2 regions of the Halomonas sp. PAMB 3232 genome follow, and region 1 is predicted to be linked to the other one. Evidence: predicted binding sites of a transcription regulator. Region 1 holds the regulator's gene; the other holds the start of a gene.
The links. Region 1 encodes sigma-54, which starts transcription at its own class of promoters, with help from an activator protein. Its sites were predicted from a motif close to TGGCACNNNNNTTGCTNT; they were not measured.
Positions count from the first base shown of each region.

Region 2: the regulator sigma-54 is predicted to act here: its motif matches at 2,254-2,271, upstream of RN346_RS00965 (P-II family nitrogen regulator).

Region 1 covers NZ_CP134865.1:1,573,658-1,581,496, reverse strand. The annotation lists gene RN346_RS07140 (HAD family hydrolase) at 1-489, shown strand, start outside; gene lptC (LPS export ABC transporter periplasmic protein LptC) at 611-1,249, shown strand; gene lptA (lipopolysaccharide transport periplasmic protein LptA) at 1,252-1,743, shown strand; gene lptB (LPS export ABC transporter ATP-binding protein) at 1,778-2,503, shown strand; gene RN346_RS07120 (RNA polymerase factor sigma-54) at 2,609-4,021, shown strand; gene hpf (ribosome hibernation-promoting factor, HPF/YfiA family) at 4,103-4,411, shown strand; gene RN346_RS07110 (PTS sugar transporter subunit IIA) at 4,416-4,886, shown strand; gene rapZ (RNase adapter RapZ) at 4,983-5,897, shown strand; gene RN346_RS07100 (HPr family phosphocarrier protein) at 5,953-6,222, shown strand; gene RN346_RS07095 (hypothetical protein) at 6,295-6,834, shown strand; gene pmbA (metalloprotease PmbA) at 6,909-7,839, opposite strand, start outside.
Region 2 covers NZ_CP134865.1:203,143-210,981, reverse strand. The annotation lists gene glnK (P-II family nitrogen regulator) at 13-351, opposite strand; gene RN346_RS00970 (ammonium transporter) at 513-1,760, opposite strand; gene RN346_RS00965 (P-II family nitrogen regulator) at 1,824-2,162, opposite strand; gene RN346_RS00960 (hypothetical protein) at 2,314-2,517, opposite strand; gene RN346_RS00955 (accessory factor UbiK family protein) at 2,541-2,942, shown strand; gene RN346_RS00950 (TonB-dependent receptor) at 3,129-5,204, shown strand; gene RN346_RS00945 (helix-turn-helix domain-containing protein) at 5,244-6,176, shown strand; gene RN346_RS00940 (TonB-dependent siderophore receptor) at 6,327-7,839, shown strand, end outside.

The DNA of each region.
Region 1 (7,839 bases):
CGCCTGCTTGCCATCGACGTGGATGGCGTCATGACCGATGGACGCCTCTATTTCCAGGCCGACGGCATCGAGATCAAGGCGTTTCACACCCAGGATGGACACGGGCTCAAACTGCTCAAACGCGCCGGCTTTCACGTTGCGCTGATTACCGGCCGCGACTCTCCCATGGTCAGCCAGCGCGCCGCCGCCCTCGGCATTACCCACGTCCACCAGGGGGTCGAGGACAAGCTCGCCACGCTTAAAGCGCTCTGCTCGCGGCTATCACTGGATCTCGATCAGGTGGCCTACTGCGGTGACGATCTGCCGGATCTCAAGTGCATCAAGCGCGCAGGCGTCGGCATCACCGTCCCCAACGCCCCGGACTATATGCACACCCACGCCGACTGGATCACCGATGCGCTCGGCGGCCACGGTGCGGTGCGCGAAATTTGCGACACGCTGCTGATGACCCAGGGCCACTGGGACGCGGTGATGGATACCTATCTTTAACATGACTACCTATCTTTAACATGACTACCTGTCTATAACCTTGCGGTCGCGATGATCGCGCGCAAGACTCACCGGCTCTCCTCGACGAAAGCCGCCCTTGAACCGACCCCGAGGTGACACGATGCCGGGCTCGACGGCAAGACGGATCAAAAAACGCCTTTGGCTTCCCGCCCTGGTCATCGCCCTGGGCGCCTGGCTTGTGTGGCTGGACCCGGGCGGCCCGGCGACGGTCGCGGTCGACCCGGACGTACAGCGCGAAGAGCCCGGCCACGTGCTCGAGAATGCAGGGCTTACGCTTTTCAACGACACCGGCGGGGTCTCTCAGCGCCTCGATACGCCGCGGCTGGTGCATACGCCCCAGCGCGCGCTGACCGAAATCGAGGCGCCGCGGGCAACGCTTTACGACAGTGAGCAGCGTCAATGGCTTGCCAGCGCCGATCATGGCACGCTGCAAAACGAGCGCCAGACGCTGATCCTGGAAGGCAATGCCCGGCTGCTCGCCCCGGACGAGGGCTGGCAGCTCGATACCGAGCGCCTACACTACGAGGGTCTCGAGCGCCACGCCTATACCGAGGCGCCCGCACTTTTGCAGCAGCCGCCCCAACGTATGAGTGCCGAGCGCATGGACGTCTGGCTCGATGAAAGCCAGGTACGCCTGAGCGACAACGTGCGCGGCACGCATCCGCCGGTTCAAGCGCAACAAGCCGCCGACCCGACACCCCAGGACCCTACCGTTTCGGATTCCACCTTGCAGGAGTAGTTATGCACGCTTATTTACGAATCGCACTGCTGAGCCTGGCGCTGCCGCTGACCGCCCAGGCGCAAACCAGCCAGGCGCCCGTCGAAGTGGAAGCCGACCGGCTCGACCTCGACCAGCGTGCGGGCACCGCGGTCTATTCCGGCAACGTCAACATTCGCCAGGGCGAGATGCAGATTCGCGGCGACCGCGTCGAAATCACGCGCAACGATGCCGGCGAGCTCTCCCAGGCGACCGCCACCGGCGAGCGCGCCTATCTTCGCAACCAGCTCGAAAATGAGCCGGCGCCCATGGAGGGTTGGGCGCGACGCATCGTTTACCACGTCAGCGAGCGCCGGGTCGAGCTGATCGATCAGGCCGAGCTCACCCAGCGCAGCGACCGCTTTCGTGGCGGGCGGCTGGAGTATTTTATCGACCGCGAAGTGGTTCAGGCGCGCTCCGACGTCAGCGGTGGCGACAACCAGCGCATCCGCATGACGCTGCAGCCCGCGCAATAGGAGAGTCATCGTGTCGAGCACCCAACCTGAAGCGATCAAGACGCTTCACGCCCGCCACCTGGCCAAAAGCTACAAGCGTCGCCGGGTGGTCAAGGATATCAATCTGGAGATCACCCAGGGCAGCGTCGTGGGCCTGCTTGGCCCTAACGGGGCGGGCAAGACGACCTCGTTTTACATGATCGTGGGGCTGGTCAAGGCGGATGCCGGAAGCGTAGGTATCGACGAGCTGGATTTGACCCGGGCACCGATGCACGAGCGCGCCATCGCCGGCATCGGCTATCTGCCCCAGGAGGCATCGATCTTTAGAAAGCTCTCGGTGGCCGACAACATCATGGCCATTCTGGAGACGCGCAAGGAGCTGGACCGCCCTGCCCGCCAGGCGCGCCTGGAGCAGCTGCTGGAAGATTTTCACATCACCCACATTCGCGACAACCTGGGGATGAGCCTCTCCGGCGGCGAGCGCCGCCGCGTGGAAATCGCCCGGTCGCTGGCCACTGACCCGGCCTTCATCCTGCTCGACGAACCCTTCGCCGGGGTGGATCCAATTTCCGTCGGCGAGATCAAGTCGATCATCCTTGCGCTCAAGGCGCGCCATATCGGCGTGTTGATCACCGACCACAACGTCCGTGAAACGCTGGATATCTGCGACATCGCCTATATCGTCGGCGACGGCCATATCATCGCAAGCGGCGACGCCGACGCCATTCTTGGCGATCAAAAGGTGCGCGAGGTCTATCTGGGCGCAGATTTTCGCCTCTAACCCGGTGACAACCATAAAGTTCCGGGTAGTGGCATATTTATTGCACTTGCGTCGAACCCCGTCTCGCTCTAGTGTGGAGCTTTACGAGTAACGAGTGGTTCTTCGATGGTCATGAAAGCTTCTCTACAGCTGCGCGTCGGTACGCAGCTGACCATGACACCGCAGCTGCAGCAGGCGATCGCCCTGCTGCAGCTCTCGACGTTGGACCTGCGCCAGGAGATCCAGCAGGCGCTCGACGCCAACCCGCTTTTAGAGCAGGAAGACGAATTCGGCGAAGAGACAACCCAGGAGACGCCAGAAACCGAGTGGGAAGAGAGCATCCCCCAGGAGCTTGCCACCGACAGCGAATGGTCCGACACCTACCAGGACATGGCCGCCGGTGGCAGCGGCGAAGGCCCGGATTTCGAGCGCCAGGCCGCTGGCCAAAGCCTTCAGGGGCATCTGTTGTGGCAGTTGGCGATGACGGATACCAGCCCACGAGACCATGCCATTGCCGAAAGCCTGATCGACGCGCTGGATGCCAACGGCTACCTGACCCAGCCGCTTAACGACATTCGCGAAGGCCTCAAGGCCCAGGGCCTGGACGGCCTGAGCCAGCGGGAGGTGGAAAACGTGCTGCTGCGCGTGCAGCAGTTCGAGCCCACCGGCGTGTTCGCCCGCGATCTGCGCGAGTGTCTGCTGCTACAGCTGGCAGCGCTTGCCGACAATACCCCGCTGCTGATGCAGGCCCGGCGCCTGGTGCGTCAGTTTCTGGAAGCGCTGGGCAAGAACGACCTGCGCCTGTTGAAACGCCGCCTCAGCCTCGATGACGAGCAGCTCGACGACGTCGTCCGGCTGATTCGAAGCCTCGACCCGCGCCCGGGCAGCGCCTTTGGTGCCACCAACCAAAGCTACATCACCCCGGATCTGGTGGTCCGTCACGACCAGGAAGGCTGGCATCTCGAGCTCAATCCGGAGGCGCTGCCCAAGCTTCGCGTTCAGCCGGACTACGCCAGCCTCATCAAGCGCGCCGACAAGAGCCAGGACAATCAGTTCTTGAAAGAACACCTGCAGGAGGCGCGCTGGCTGATCAAGAGCCTGTCGAGTCGAAACGACACCCTTTTGCGCGTTGGCCGCGAAATCATCGCTCGCCAGATCGGTTTTCTGGAGCGCGGCGAAGAAGCGATGAAACCGTTGATTCTCGCCGACATCGCCGAAGCGGTGGAGATGCACGAGTCGACGATCTCGCGGGTCACGACGCAAAAATATATTCACACGCCCCGCGGCGTATTCGAGCTCAAGTACTTTTTCTCGAGCCAGGTGAGCGGTCAGGACGGCGGCGACAGCCACTCCAGCACCGCGATCCGCGCCCGGCTCAAAAAACTGATTCAAGACGAAACGCCAGGCAAGCCGCTATCGGACAGCCATTTGGTCACGCTACTTGAGGCCAACGGCATCAACGTGGCCAGGCGCACCGTGGCCAAATACCGCGAAGCGATGGGCATTCCCTCCTCCAGTGAGCGGCGCCGTTTACGTTAAACGGGAAACTTGCCGGCAGGGCTTTGCAATGGCGGAAAAAGGGTTACAATCGAAGGACAGTCCTGGATTAGGAGTACGTCGATGCAAGTGAACATTACCGGTCATCACCTGGAACTGACAGACGCCCTGCGTGACTACGTCAACGAGAAACTCGAGCGTATCGAACGCCACTACGACAACATCACCACCGTGCAGGTGACGCTGTCGATCGAAAAGGAGCGTCAGCAGGCCGCCTGCACGCTGCATGCTTCGGGCGCCGACGTACACGCCGAAGCCGAGGACAATGATATGTATGCCGCCATCGACGCCCTGGCCGACAAGCTCGACCGCCAACTGGTAAAACACAAGGAAAAAGCACAGGCCCGCGCCCAGGGCGCTGGCGTGCGTTAATTCGATGACCCTGGAAACCATACTCCCCCCGGAGCGCGTGCTGTTCGACGTCCCCGGGGGCAGCAAAAAACGGGTGCTGGAGTTCTTCAGCACGTTCATCGCTCAAAACACACCGAGCCTGGATAGTCAGGAAGTCTTCAGCCGGCTGGTCGGTCGTGAGCGCCTTGGCAGTACCGGCATCGGCAATGGGGTCGCGATTCCCCACGCCCGAAGTCCGCACTGCAGCGCGCCGATCGCCGGCTTTCTAAAGCTCGCCGAACCCGTCGACTTCGACGCCATCGATGGCGATCCAGTGGATCTGGTGTTCGTGCTGCTGGTACCGGAAGAGGCGGACGACACGCATCTGGCGCTTTTGGGCCAGGTCGCCACCATCATGAACGACGCCACGACCCGCGCGCAGTTTCGAAAGTGTGAAAGCCAGCGCGAGCTTTTAGAGCTGGTCACCGCCCGCATTCGCGAGCAGGCGCAGGGGTAAGCCCACCACCTTCGCTTTTCCCGGCCTTTCAATCGCAATCGCGCTTACGTACAGGCGTGTGCCGATAAGAGCGCTCACTGACCGAAGAGAGACACGATGCAACTTGTGATCATCAGCGGCCGCTCCGGGTCGGGGAAGTCCATTGCGCTTCAGGCGCTGGAAGATTTGGGCTACTACGCCATCGACAACCTGCCGGCAATGCTTTTGGGCTCGCTGGTCGAAGAGCTTGGCCAGCACGGTGAGCGCACGCACCTGGCGGTGAGCATCGATGCACGCAATCTGCCCACCGCGCTTGAACGCTTCCCTGCGCTGCTCAAGGACATCAAAAACGGCAGCACCCGCGTTCAGGTCATTTATCTGACCACCGACGCGCGCACGCTGCTTGAGCGCTACTCCGCCACTCGTCGGCGCCATCCGCTCACCCGCGACAGCGACATGACGCTGGAAGAGGCGATTTCCCAGGAGGAGCAGACGCTGTTCGGCATTCGCGAGCTGGCGGATCTGATGATCGACACTTCGCGGCTCACGGTGCACGATCTGCGCCGACGCATCACCGACCAGCTGGGGCACCAGCGCCAAAGCCAGCTTACGCTCACGCTCGAGTCCTTCGGCTACAAGCGTGGCGTGCCGCTGGACGCCGATATCGTCTTCGACATTCGCTGCCTGCCCAACCCCTACTGGGACCCGACGCTACGCCCCCACACCGGTCGCGACGACGCGATCGTCGGTTTTCTGGAGAGCTACCCGGTGGTCGGTGATATGCGCCAGGACATTCTCGATTGGCTCGAGAAGTGGCTGCCCGCCTATCAGAATAGCCAGCGTAGCTACATGACCGTTGCGATTGGCTGCACCGGCGGCCAGCACCGCTCGGTCTACATGGTCGACCGGCTGGCGCAGGATCTGCTCGCCTCGCGCGGGGGTGTTCAAGTTCGCCACCGGGAGCTGGGCCTTCACTTTAGCCTCGACGCCACGAGCGGCTCAAACGCTGTTGACGACCGATCAACGGCGTAACGCAGGGGCCGGGATCAGCACCACCATAAGCAACGAGCGGAAAACAGGGAAACAGGTGCCAGAAAGACGTTTGACACTGACCAATCAGCGCGGCCTGCATGCCCGCGCCGCCACCAAACTCGTAACCTGCGCGCAGCGTTTCGAGGCGAGCGTGCACGTCTACCGGCAGACCCAGAAAGCCGATGCCGCCAATATCATGTCACTTTTGATGCTGGCCGCACCCTGCGGCACCGAGCTCGTTGTAGAGGCCACGGGCGACGATGCCGAGGCGGCGCTGGACGCCCTACAGGCGCTGTTCGAGGCGCGCTTCGACGAGGACGCCTGATCCCCGTCCAGGGCGCTACGCCTTTTCATCGATCGGTTCTCAGCGGCCGATGCTCATCTATCGGGCCCCATCATGCAGCTCATTCAGACCGGCAAGTACTCCCGGGTCTATTTCGACCCGGCCCGCGATCATTTCATCAAAACCTTTCATCCCAAGGCCTTCGACCGGCTGCGCTATCTAACGCGCATTCGCCCCTACCCTGGGCACAACTTCGCCCTGGTCGCCGGGCGCCTGGAGGCGCTCGGTATCGCCACGCCGCGCATCGTCGAGGCTCGCCCTTACCGGCTGGTCACCGACAACGTCCACGGTGAGCCGCTCAGGGCCCACATTCTCGACTCCCCAAATCTACAGGAGCAGTATCTGGACGCGCTGGCCGCTTTCGATCACGAGGGCATTCACTGTCGCGGCCTGCACACCGAGAATTTTCTGGTCCATGAGGGCCGCATGGTGGCCATCGACCTCGACGCTTACAAGCTGCCGCGCTGGCGGCGCTACCCACGCCGGGAGTATCTGGACTGCCTGAGTCGCTCGCTCGCCGGGCCCGAGTACTTTTTGTTCGAGCGTCTGCTCGAGCGCCTGAACCTGGACGCCCAGTACCGCCCCAAAAGCTAATTTGAAAAACGCTACCCATAAAAAAACCCGCGACGCAGTTCGAGCCGTCGCGGGCTATCGTACGTGTTGCGCGTTTAGTCGCCGGCGACGGTCATGGCGTCGACCAGCCAGCTTCCCGTGTGGATACTGCCCCGGGTATCGATGTCGTCGCCCAGCGCCTGGAGGCCCTTGAACATCGTCATCAGATTACCCGCGATGGTGAACTCCTCGACCGGATACTGGATCTGGCCGTTCTCGACCCAAAAACCCGCAGCGCCGCGGGAGTAGTCGCCGGTTACGCTGTTCACGCCCTGGCCCATCAGTTCGGTCACCAGCACGCCGCGCCCCATGCGCGCCAGCAGTGACTCCAGGCTTTCCTGCGGCGCTTCGAGGCGGATGTTGCGTGCCCCGCCCGCATTGCCGGTCGTGGTCATGCCAAGGCGCCGGGCGCTGTAGGACGAGAGCATATAGCTTGCGATGCGCCCATCTTCGATAAAGCGATTGTGGCGCGTCTGCACGCCTTCACCGTCGAAGGGCGAGCTTGCCATGGCGCCGACTTCCAGCGGGCGCTCCTCGAGGTTGAACCACTCGGGAAACAGCGGCTCGCCCAGCTTGTCGCACAAAAAAGAGGCCTCGCGGTAGAGCGCGCCGCCGGCCAGCGCTCCCATGAGATGCCCCACCAGCCCGGATGCCAGAGACGGGTCGAACAGCACCGGGAACGTGCCGGTCGGCGGGCGTTTGGCGCCCAGCCGGCGCAGGGTACGCCTGGCCGCTTCGCGCCCCACGCTTTGTGGGTCTCTCAGCGCCCGCGGGTCGCGGGCGCTGGTGTAATCAAAATCGCGCTGCATGCCCTGCTCATCCTGGGCGATCAGCATGCAGGAGAGCGAGTGACTGCTGCCCTTTTGCGTGCCTACGAAACCGTGGCTATTGGCGTACACCCGCACACCCTCGCCGCTTGAAAGCGAGGCGCCTTCGGACTGATGAATGCCGGCCACCTCGCTCCCGGCGCGCTCGCAGGCAAGCGCG
Region 2 (7,839 bases), 1.4 Mb from region 1:
CGCCTGGCGAGCTTAAACTGCGTCTTTACCGGTTTCGCCGGTACGGATACGAATCACCTGCTCGAGCGGCATGACGAAGATCTTGCCGTCACCGATCTTGCCGGTGTTCGCCACCTGGGTGATCGCCTCGATCACCTGCTCGACCAGCTCGTCGTCCACGGCCACTTCGAGCTTCACCTTGGGCAGAAAGTCCACCACATACTCGGCGCCGCGGTACAGCTCGGTGTGCCCCTTCTGGCGGCCAAAGCCCTTCACTTCCGTCACGGTAATCCCCTGCACGCCGATGTCCGAGAGGGATTCGCGTACGTCATCAAGCTTGAACGGCTTGATAATGGCTGAGATAAGTTTCATTGCGACATCCTTTAACTGGGTGGCCCGTTATTATCCGGGTAAGCGAAGGTCATCATGGGCCCCACGCGCCCGCTCCCCTTAAGCATACACCGCTCTTGCCAGAGAATAAAAAAGCCTCCCACGAAGGGGAGGCTTGGGTCGCTGATCCGGGTCAAGCGTGCTTACTTCTTGACGCTGAACTCCGGGTAAGCTTCGAGGCCGCACTCGGCGATATCCACGCCTTCGTACTCTTCCTCTTCGCTGACGCGAATCCCCATGATGGCTTTCAGCACCAGCCACACGATCAGGCTTGCCACGAACACCCAACCGAAGATGCCCACGATTCCGATCAGCTGCGCGCCGAAGGAGGCCTCCGCGTTGGTGAAGGGCACCGCTAGTACGCCCCAGACCCCAACGGCGCCGTGTACCGAGATCGCACCGACCGGGTCGTCCAGCTTCACTTTATCCAGCGTAACGATGGCGGCGACGACGATCAAACCACCCACCGCGCCGATGATGGCCGCACCCAGCGCCGTGGGCGACAGCGGATCGGCGGTAATGGCGACGAGCCCGGCAAGCGCCCCGTTGAGCGCCATGGTGAGATCCGCCTTGCGAAACCAAAGCTTGGCCAGGATCAGCGCAGCGATCACGCCACCGGCGGCAGCGGCATTGGTGTTGACGAATACCTGAGCGACGTTATTGGCCGAGGCCACGTCGGACATCTTGAGCTCCGAGCCGCCGTTGAAACCGAACCAGCCCATCCACAGGATGAAGGTACCCAGGGTGGCCAGCGGCATGTTGGCGCCGGGAATGGCGTGAATGGCACCGTCCTTACCGTACTTACCCTTACGCGGACCAAGAATCAGCACGCCTGCAAGCGCCGCCGCCGCACCCGCCATATGCACGATGCCGGAACCGGCGTAGTCGGAGTAGCCCACCTCGGCGAGCCAACCGCCGCCCCAGGTCCAGTAGCCGGACACCGGATAGATGAAGCCTGTCATCACCACGGCGAAGGCCAGAAACGCCCAGAGCTTCATGCGCTCGGCCACCGCACCGGAGACGATCGACATGGCCGTTGCCACAAAGACCACCTGGAAGAAGAAGTCGGAGCGCATGGAGTAGTAAGGCGCGTCTTCACCGCCGCCAAGCACCGCGTCCACGCTATTTTCAGCGCCCAGCAGCATGCCAAGGCTTGGCAAGAAGCCGCCTTCACCACTGGAGTACATGATGTAGTAGCCCACCAGTAGATACATGGTGCAAGCGATGGCGAACAGCGCAATGTTCTTGGTCAGGATTTCTGCAGTGTTCTTGGCACGTACCATGCCAGCCTCGAGCATCGAGAAGCCGGCGGCCATCCACATGACCAGCACGCCGCAGATCAAAAAGTAAAAGGTATCGAGCGCGTAGCTCAGATCGGTGACTTCGTTCATGAATCGTTCCCCGTGTTCCTGGCGTTATAGTGATTCGATCAAGACGTATCCAAATCCTGCAGGCTATACCGCGTCGGCGCCGCGCTCGCCGGTACGAATACGGATGACGTCCTCGAGCGGCGTGACGAAGACCTTACCGTCGCCGATCTTGCCGCTGTTCGCCGCGCTGCAGATGGCATCGAGCACACCGTCCAGGCGCGAGTCGTCGACCGCGACTTCCACCTTCACCTTGGGCAGAAAATCGACGACGTACTCGGCGCCCCGGTAGAGTTCGGTATGGCCCTTCTGACGCCCGAAGCCCTTGACCTCGGTCACCGTGATCCCCTGCACGCCGTTGTCGGCCAGTGCTTCACGAACGTCGTCGAGCTTGAACGGCTTGATGATAGCGGTGATGAGTTTCATCCCGGATCTCCCTGCTGGGTAAGTAGCGCTAAAATGAGCGGCGCTGGAATAAGTAGCGGCACTGCCGCCGACATTAATGCGATGCCTCGTTAATGCTCATACCGTGCCATTCACTAAAATTAACTAAAAAATCATAACTTTAAGCGACGCCTTAACGTAACGAGGCCGTTGCCCAGCGCGCCAAGGCGGTGCAGAGATAATTCACCGCACCATATAAGTGCGAATAGAAAAGCGCCTTGCCTTCTTTTGATGCATTGAAAAAGTCACTGCTTTCTCGTCTGCGAAACATGCGTATTTCGCTACGGTTGCGTATCCTTACTGCAAAGACGTACAGCGACACGTCGTTTACCTTCATGCGTTCCTCATCAGGAGAGAGTCATGGCGACCCAAGACCGTATTAGCCGCCTCGCCCAGCAAATCGGCGATCGTTTACAAAACGCTTCCCATGCGCCGGAAGACATTCAAAAAGGCGTGCAACAGGTCATGCGCGGTGCGTTTGATCGTATGGAGCTGGTCTCCCGCGAGGATTTCGACATTCTGATGGACGTGCTGCAGCGCACCCGCTCGCGGGTAGAAGCGCTGGAGCGCCAGGTGGCGAACCTGGAAGCCTCGATCGACGCAAGCCAGGCCGATAAGGCAACCCCCATGGAAGCCGAGGCCCAGACCACTCCGGCGCCAAACGAGCCGGCCCAAAAAGCCGCCAAACCGCGCGCCTCGACCGCCAAGCCGGCCAAAGACTCGAAAGGCGCTACCGGCGCAGTCGACGACCTGGGCGAATAGACCTTTAGCGTTCCCACCCAAAAAAACCGCGGGCTCAGCAGATTGATATAAAAAATGAGAACACCTATCATTGCGCTTTACAGCGCCCTTGATCGGCGTTCTCTCAATAACAATCTGCTTTTCGGATAGCTCATGACTCGCCTTGCTCCCCTAAGCGTCGCCTTCTTGAGCGGCGCTTTTCCCTTAATGACGTTTGCCCAGGCCCAACCGACCACCGGGGACGAAGCTGCCGCTCAGGACACCATGGTCGTCGTGGGGTCGCGTACCCCCACCCAGATCAGCCAGATTCCCGGCGCGGTGCACGTGGTCGAAGGCGCCGAGCTTACCCAACAGATCAACGCCGGCGGCGATTTGAAAACCGCGTTGGGCCGGCTGGTGCCTGGGCTCGATTTTGGCCCCCAGGGGCGCACCAATGCGGGGCAAAACATGCGCGGGCGTAGCGTTCAGGTGCTCATCGACGGCGTTTCACTGAACAATTCCCGCGGCCTGTCGCGCCAGTTCGACGCCATCGACCCGTTCAACATCGAGCGCGTCGAAGTGCTGTCGGGCACCACCAGCCTTTACGGCGGCGGCGCCACGGGGGGCTTGATCAATATCATCACCAGGCAGGGCGAATCCGGGCGTCCGCACTTCGAGACTCAGGCGAGCCTTACCACCGGCTTCAACACCGACCATGATCTGGACCGGCGGCTTTCCCAGTCCGCCAGCGGCGGCAGCGATACCGTATACGGGCGCATCGGTGTGTCGCTCAATGAGAATGGCCGCCAGTATGATGCCGGTGGCAACGAGATCTTTCCCGATATCGCCCAGAGCGACTTACAGGGCAACCGTAGCCTGGACATACTCGGCAACCTGAGCGTCGAGCTCGATGCGAACCAGACGCTTCAACTGACCGGGCAGCTGTATGACTCTGGCAAGGCAAACGAGCGCGGTGTTTTCTACCCCAACCTGGCCGCGCCTGCGCCGAACCTGAACGACGCCGATATCCGCGACGGCTTTACCGCCGACCGCGAGCCGCGCACCGACCGCAAGATGATCAGCGCCAGCTACCACCACGCCGACTTGCTGAACCAGGATTTCTACCTGCAGGCGTTTCACCGGGAGGAGGAGTCGAGCTTTCACCCCTTCCCCTATCGCACCCAGGGCGGCGGCTACTACTTTGCCGCCTCCCAGCAGAACACCACGCTAAGCGGATTGAAGGGGCTGTTCTCGGCGGATCTGACCGACAGCTTCAACCTGAGCTACGGCGCGGATATCGACCGGGAGTCGTTCGATGCCTCGCAAATGCGCTTTGATCGCGCCGCCAGCGACGCCACGGGCGGACTCGTGCAGCGCCGTGACAGCGTCACCCCGCGCTACCCGAGCTTCGAGGTCGACACGCTGGCGCTGTTTACCCAGGGCGAGTGGTGGGCCACGGACCAACTCCAGCTCAGCGGCGGCGTTCGCCACCAGCGCATGGACGTGGACATCGACGACTTCAACGGCGTGCCCGGCGGCTCGAGCGACTACGACGTGACGCTGTTCAATTCAAGCGCCTTGTACGATTTCGACAATGGCCATCAAAGCTGGCTGGGCTATTCCGAGGGCTTCGAGCTGCCCGACCCGTCCAAGTATTACGGCCGCGCCGGCCAGACCGTGGCGGACAACCCGCTCGACGGCATCAAGACCCGCCAGGTCGAACTCGGCTGGCGCTACCAGGGCGGCGACTGGTTGGCCCAGGCAGCGGTTTACTACGCCTGGTCGGATACCGCGATCGAGCTGGACGAGGATCTCAACATCGCTCAGGTCGACGACGACCGCCGCGACTACGGGCTGGAAGCCTCGTTAACGCGCTACATCGGCAACCACTGGGAAGTGGGCACGACGCTCCACGCGCTGGTCTCCGAGCAGAAGGTGGACGGTGACTGGCAGGATCGCGGCATCACCGTGTCGCCCTACCCCTCCCAGGATAGCCTGACCGCCCACGTGGGCTGGCAGGATCAGACGCGTACGGTTCGCCTTCAGGGCAGCCACGCCCGCGAGTACGAGGACGCCGCCGGCGAAAGTATCGACGGCTTCACCACGTTTGATCTGATCGGAAGCCAGGAGACCGATTTCGGCACCCTGAGCCTGGGGGTTGCCAACCTGACCGACAAGCAGTACTCCACCCCCTGGGGCCAGCGCGCCGTGGGCTTCTACTCGCCTGCCTATGGCCCCGAGTATCTTTACGACTACCAGGCCCGCGGGCGCACCTTTACGCTCGGCTGGTCGCTCGAGTACTAGCGCGCATCAAAAAGCGCCACGGTTTTCAGAGGTGATTGCATGCCACGCGCCGCCTTGAACGCCATTACGCCGCACACCCTGGCGCAGTGGGGCCAGCGGTTCGGCATTCGTTATCGCATCGATGACGCTCCGGGGGCCGCTGCCCCGGGAGCCGCTGCCCCGGTGGCCAGAGGCGAGGTGCACGACGTGCGCCTGTTCGATTCGCTGCACCTGACACTGTCCGATCTCGAAGTCGAGCGCGGCTATACGTCGTCATCGATTCAAGGCGTGCCCTGGTTCGTCAGCGTGGTGCTGGAAGGCGAGGTGTCGCTGACGCTGGGCCAGCAGACGCTGGCGCTGGGCGCCGGCGACGGGTTTTGCGCCCACTTCGACGCCGCCCGGCCGCTCATCGTCCACCAGCCCCGCCAGCGCCGTTTGAAAACGGTGAATCTCGCGGTGCTGGCGACCGCGCCGTTCGCGCTGCCAACGCCGACGTCAACAAGCGCGCTTCACGGCTGGGCGCTGCCGCCGCCGCTTTACCAAACGCTAACGCAGGCGGCCGGCGAGCCCGCAAGCGTTTGGCGCCAGCGCCTCGTTTGGCAGGGGCTGGCGCTGCAGCTTTTGGGCAACGCCCTTCCCGAATCCGATGAAACCGCTGCGCCGCAGCTATCCAGGCGCGACCGCGCCTGCCTGAGTGCGCTTCATGAGCGCATCCGCCGCGACCCGGGCGCCGAGTATTGCCTATCAGCGCTGGCCCGCGACGCCGCCATGAGTACCAGCAGCCTGCGTCAAAAATTCCGTCAGCTTTACGGCGACACCCTCTTTACGCACGTTCGCCGCTGCCGGCTCGATCAGGCACGGCGCTATCTCGAGCAGGGCGTTAGCATTCAGCAAACGGCCCACGCCTGCGGCTTCAAGCACGCGACCAACTTCGCGACCGCCTTCAAGCGCGCCTTCGGCGTCACGCCCCACGACGTCCGTTCGCCTCGATAGCCGCTCAAAGCGCCGCGCCTGAGCGTTCACGATCTTCCGCATATTTGTCATCGGGCATAGCCCTTCTAGCGAGCGGCATACCTTTTCTGCCCCATAAAAGGTAATAATTCTCATTACCTAAAATTTTCGCGTTCGATTCCAGGACCTATCATGCTGCCGACCCGCACGTTCATCCTCGCTCCTGTCGCTGCCGCTTTGATGCTGGCCTCATTTCAGGCCAGCGCCCAGACCACGGCCACCCGGCTCGACACCGTGACGGTCACCGCCCAGCAGGCCGCCACCAAGGTCGCCACCCCCTTTCTGGAAACCCCGCAGAGCGTTTCGACCATCACCGACGAACAGATGGAGCGCCGCGGCGTAACGACCGTTCAGCGCGCCGCCGACTACACCCCCGGCGTGTACACCAACCAGGTCGGCGCCTCCAACCGTTTCGACTACCTGGTGCTGCGCGGCTTCTCCGACGGCAGTCTGAGCAATACGTTTCTCGACGGCCTGAAGCTGATGGGCGACGCCAACTCGCATAGCTCCATGCGCGTCGATCCCTGGTTTTTGGAAAGCATCGAGGTGGTGCGCGGCCCGGCATCGGTACTTTACGGGCGCGCCTCCCCCGGCGGGGTGGTCGCGCTCAACAGCAAACGGCCCGAATTCGAGCAGGGCGGCGAGCTGCGCTTTCGCCTGGGCAATAATCAGCAGCGCAGCGCCGCGTTCGACCTGACCGGGCCGCTGGGCGACGAGCAGCGCGTGGCGTTTCGCCTGACCGGTATCGCTTACGCCTCCGACACCCAGTTCGACCCCGCCAAGGAGGAGCGCTACGCTATCGCCCCACGTTTGACCTGGGACATGACCGACGCCACCAGCCTGACGCTCGAAGCCTACCTGCAGGACGAGCCCGAAGGCGGCTACCACTCCGGCGTGCCGTTCGAGGGCTCGGTGGTGCCCCACAACGGGCGCAGGATCAGCAACACCTTCTTCGACGGCGAAGAGGCCTTCGATACCTATGAGCGCACCCAGCGGATGGTCGGCTACACTCTGGAGCACCGTTTCAACGAGGACGTCACCGGGCGCCAGCTGTTGCGCTACCTGAATTCCGACGTGGTGCTCAACCAGGTCTACGGCTTCGGCTGGAGCGCGCCGGATTCCAATGAGCTGACCCGCTACTACTCGGGCAGCGACGAGTCGCTCACCGCCTGGACGGTGGACAACCAGCTGGAAGCGGCGCTCGATACCGGCGCCGTGGCCCACCAGTTTCTGTTCGGCGTGGACTACCAGCACCGTGAAAACGAAGTCTCCTGGCCCTCCGGCGCCTTTCCGCCGCTCGATGCGTTTGATCCGGTCTACGGCGTCAACCTGGATGAGGCGGTGTTCTACGACCCGACGCGCGAGCATCACGAGATCGAACAGACCGGTGCCTACCTGCAGGATCAGGTCAGCGTCGAGAACTGGCGCTTTACCCTCGGCGGGCGCTACGATTGGGTGAACATCGACAACGTCAACCGCGACTCACAGGATGCAAGCTCACTCAGCGACACCCAGTTCAGCGGTCGCGCCGGAGCGGTGTATCTGTTCGACAACGGCGTAGCGCCCTACGTGAGCTATTCCACTGCCTTCACGCCGACCAGTTTCGTCGACGAGCGCGGCGACCTGCTCGCCCCCATGGAGGGCG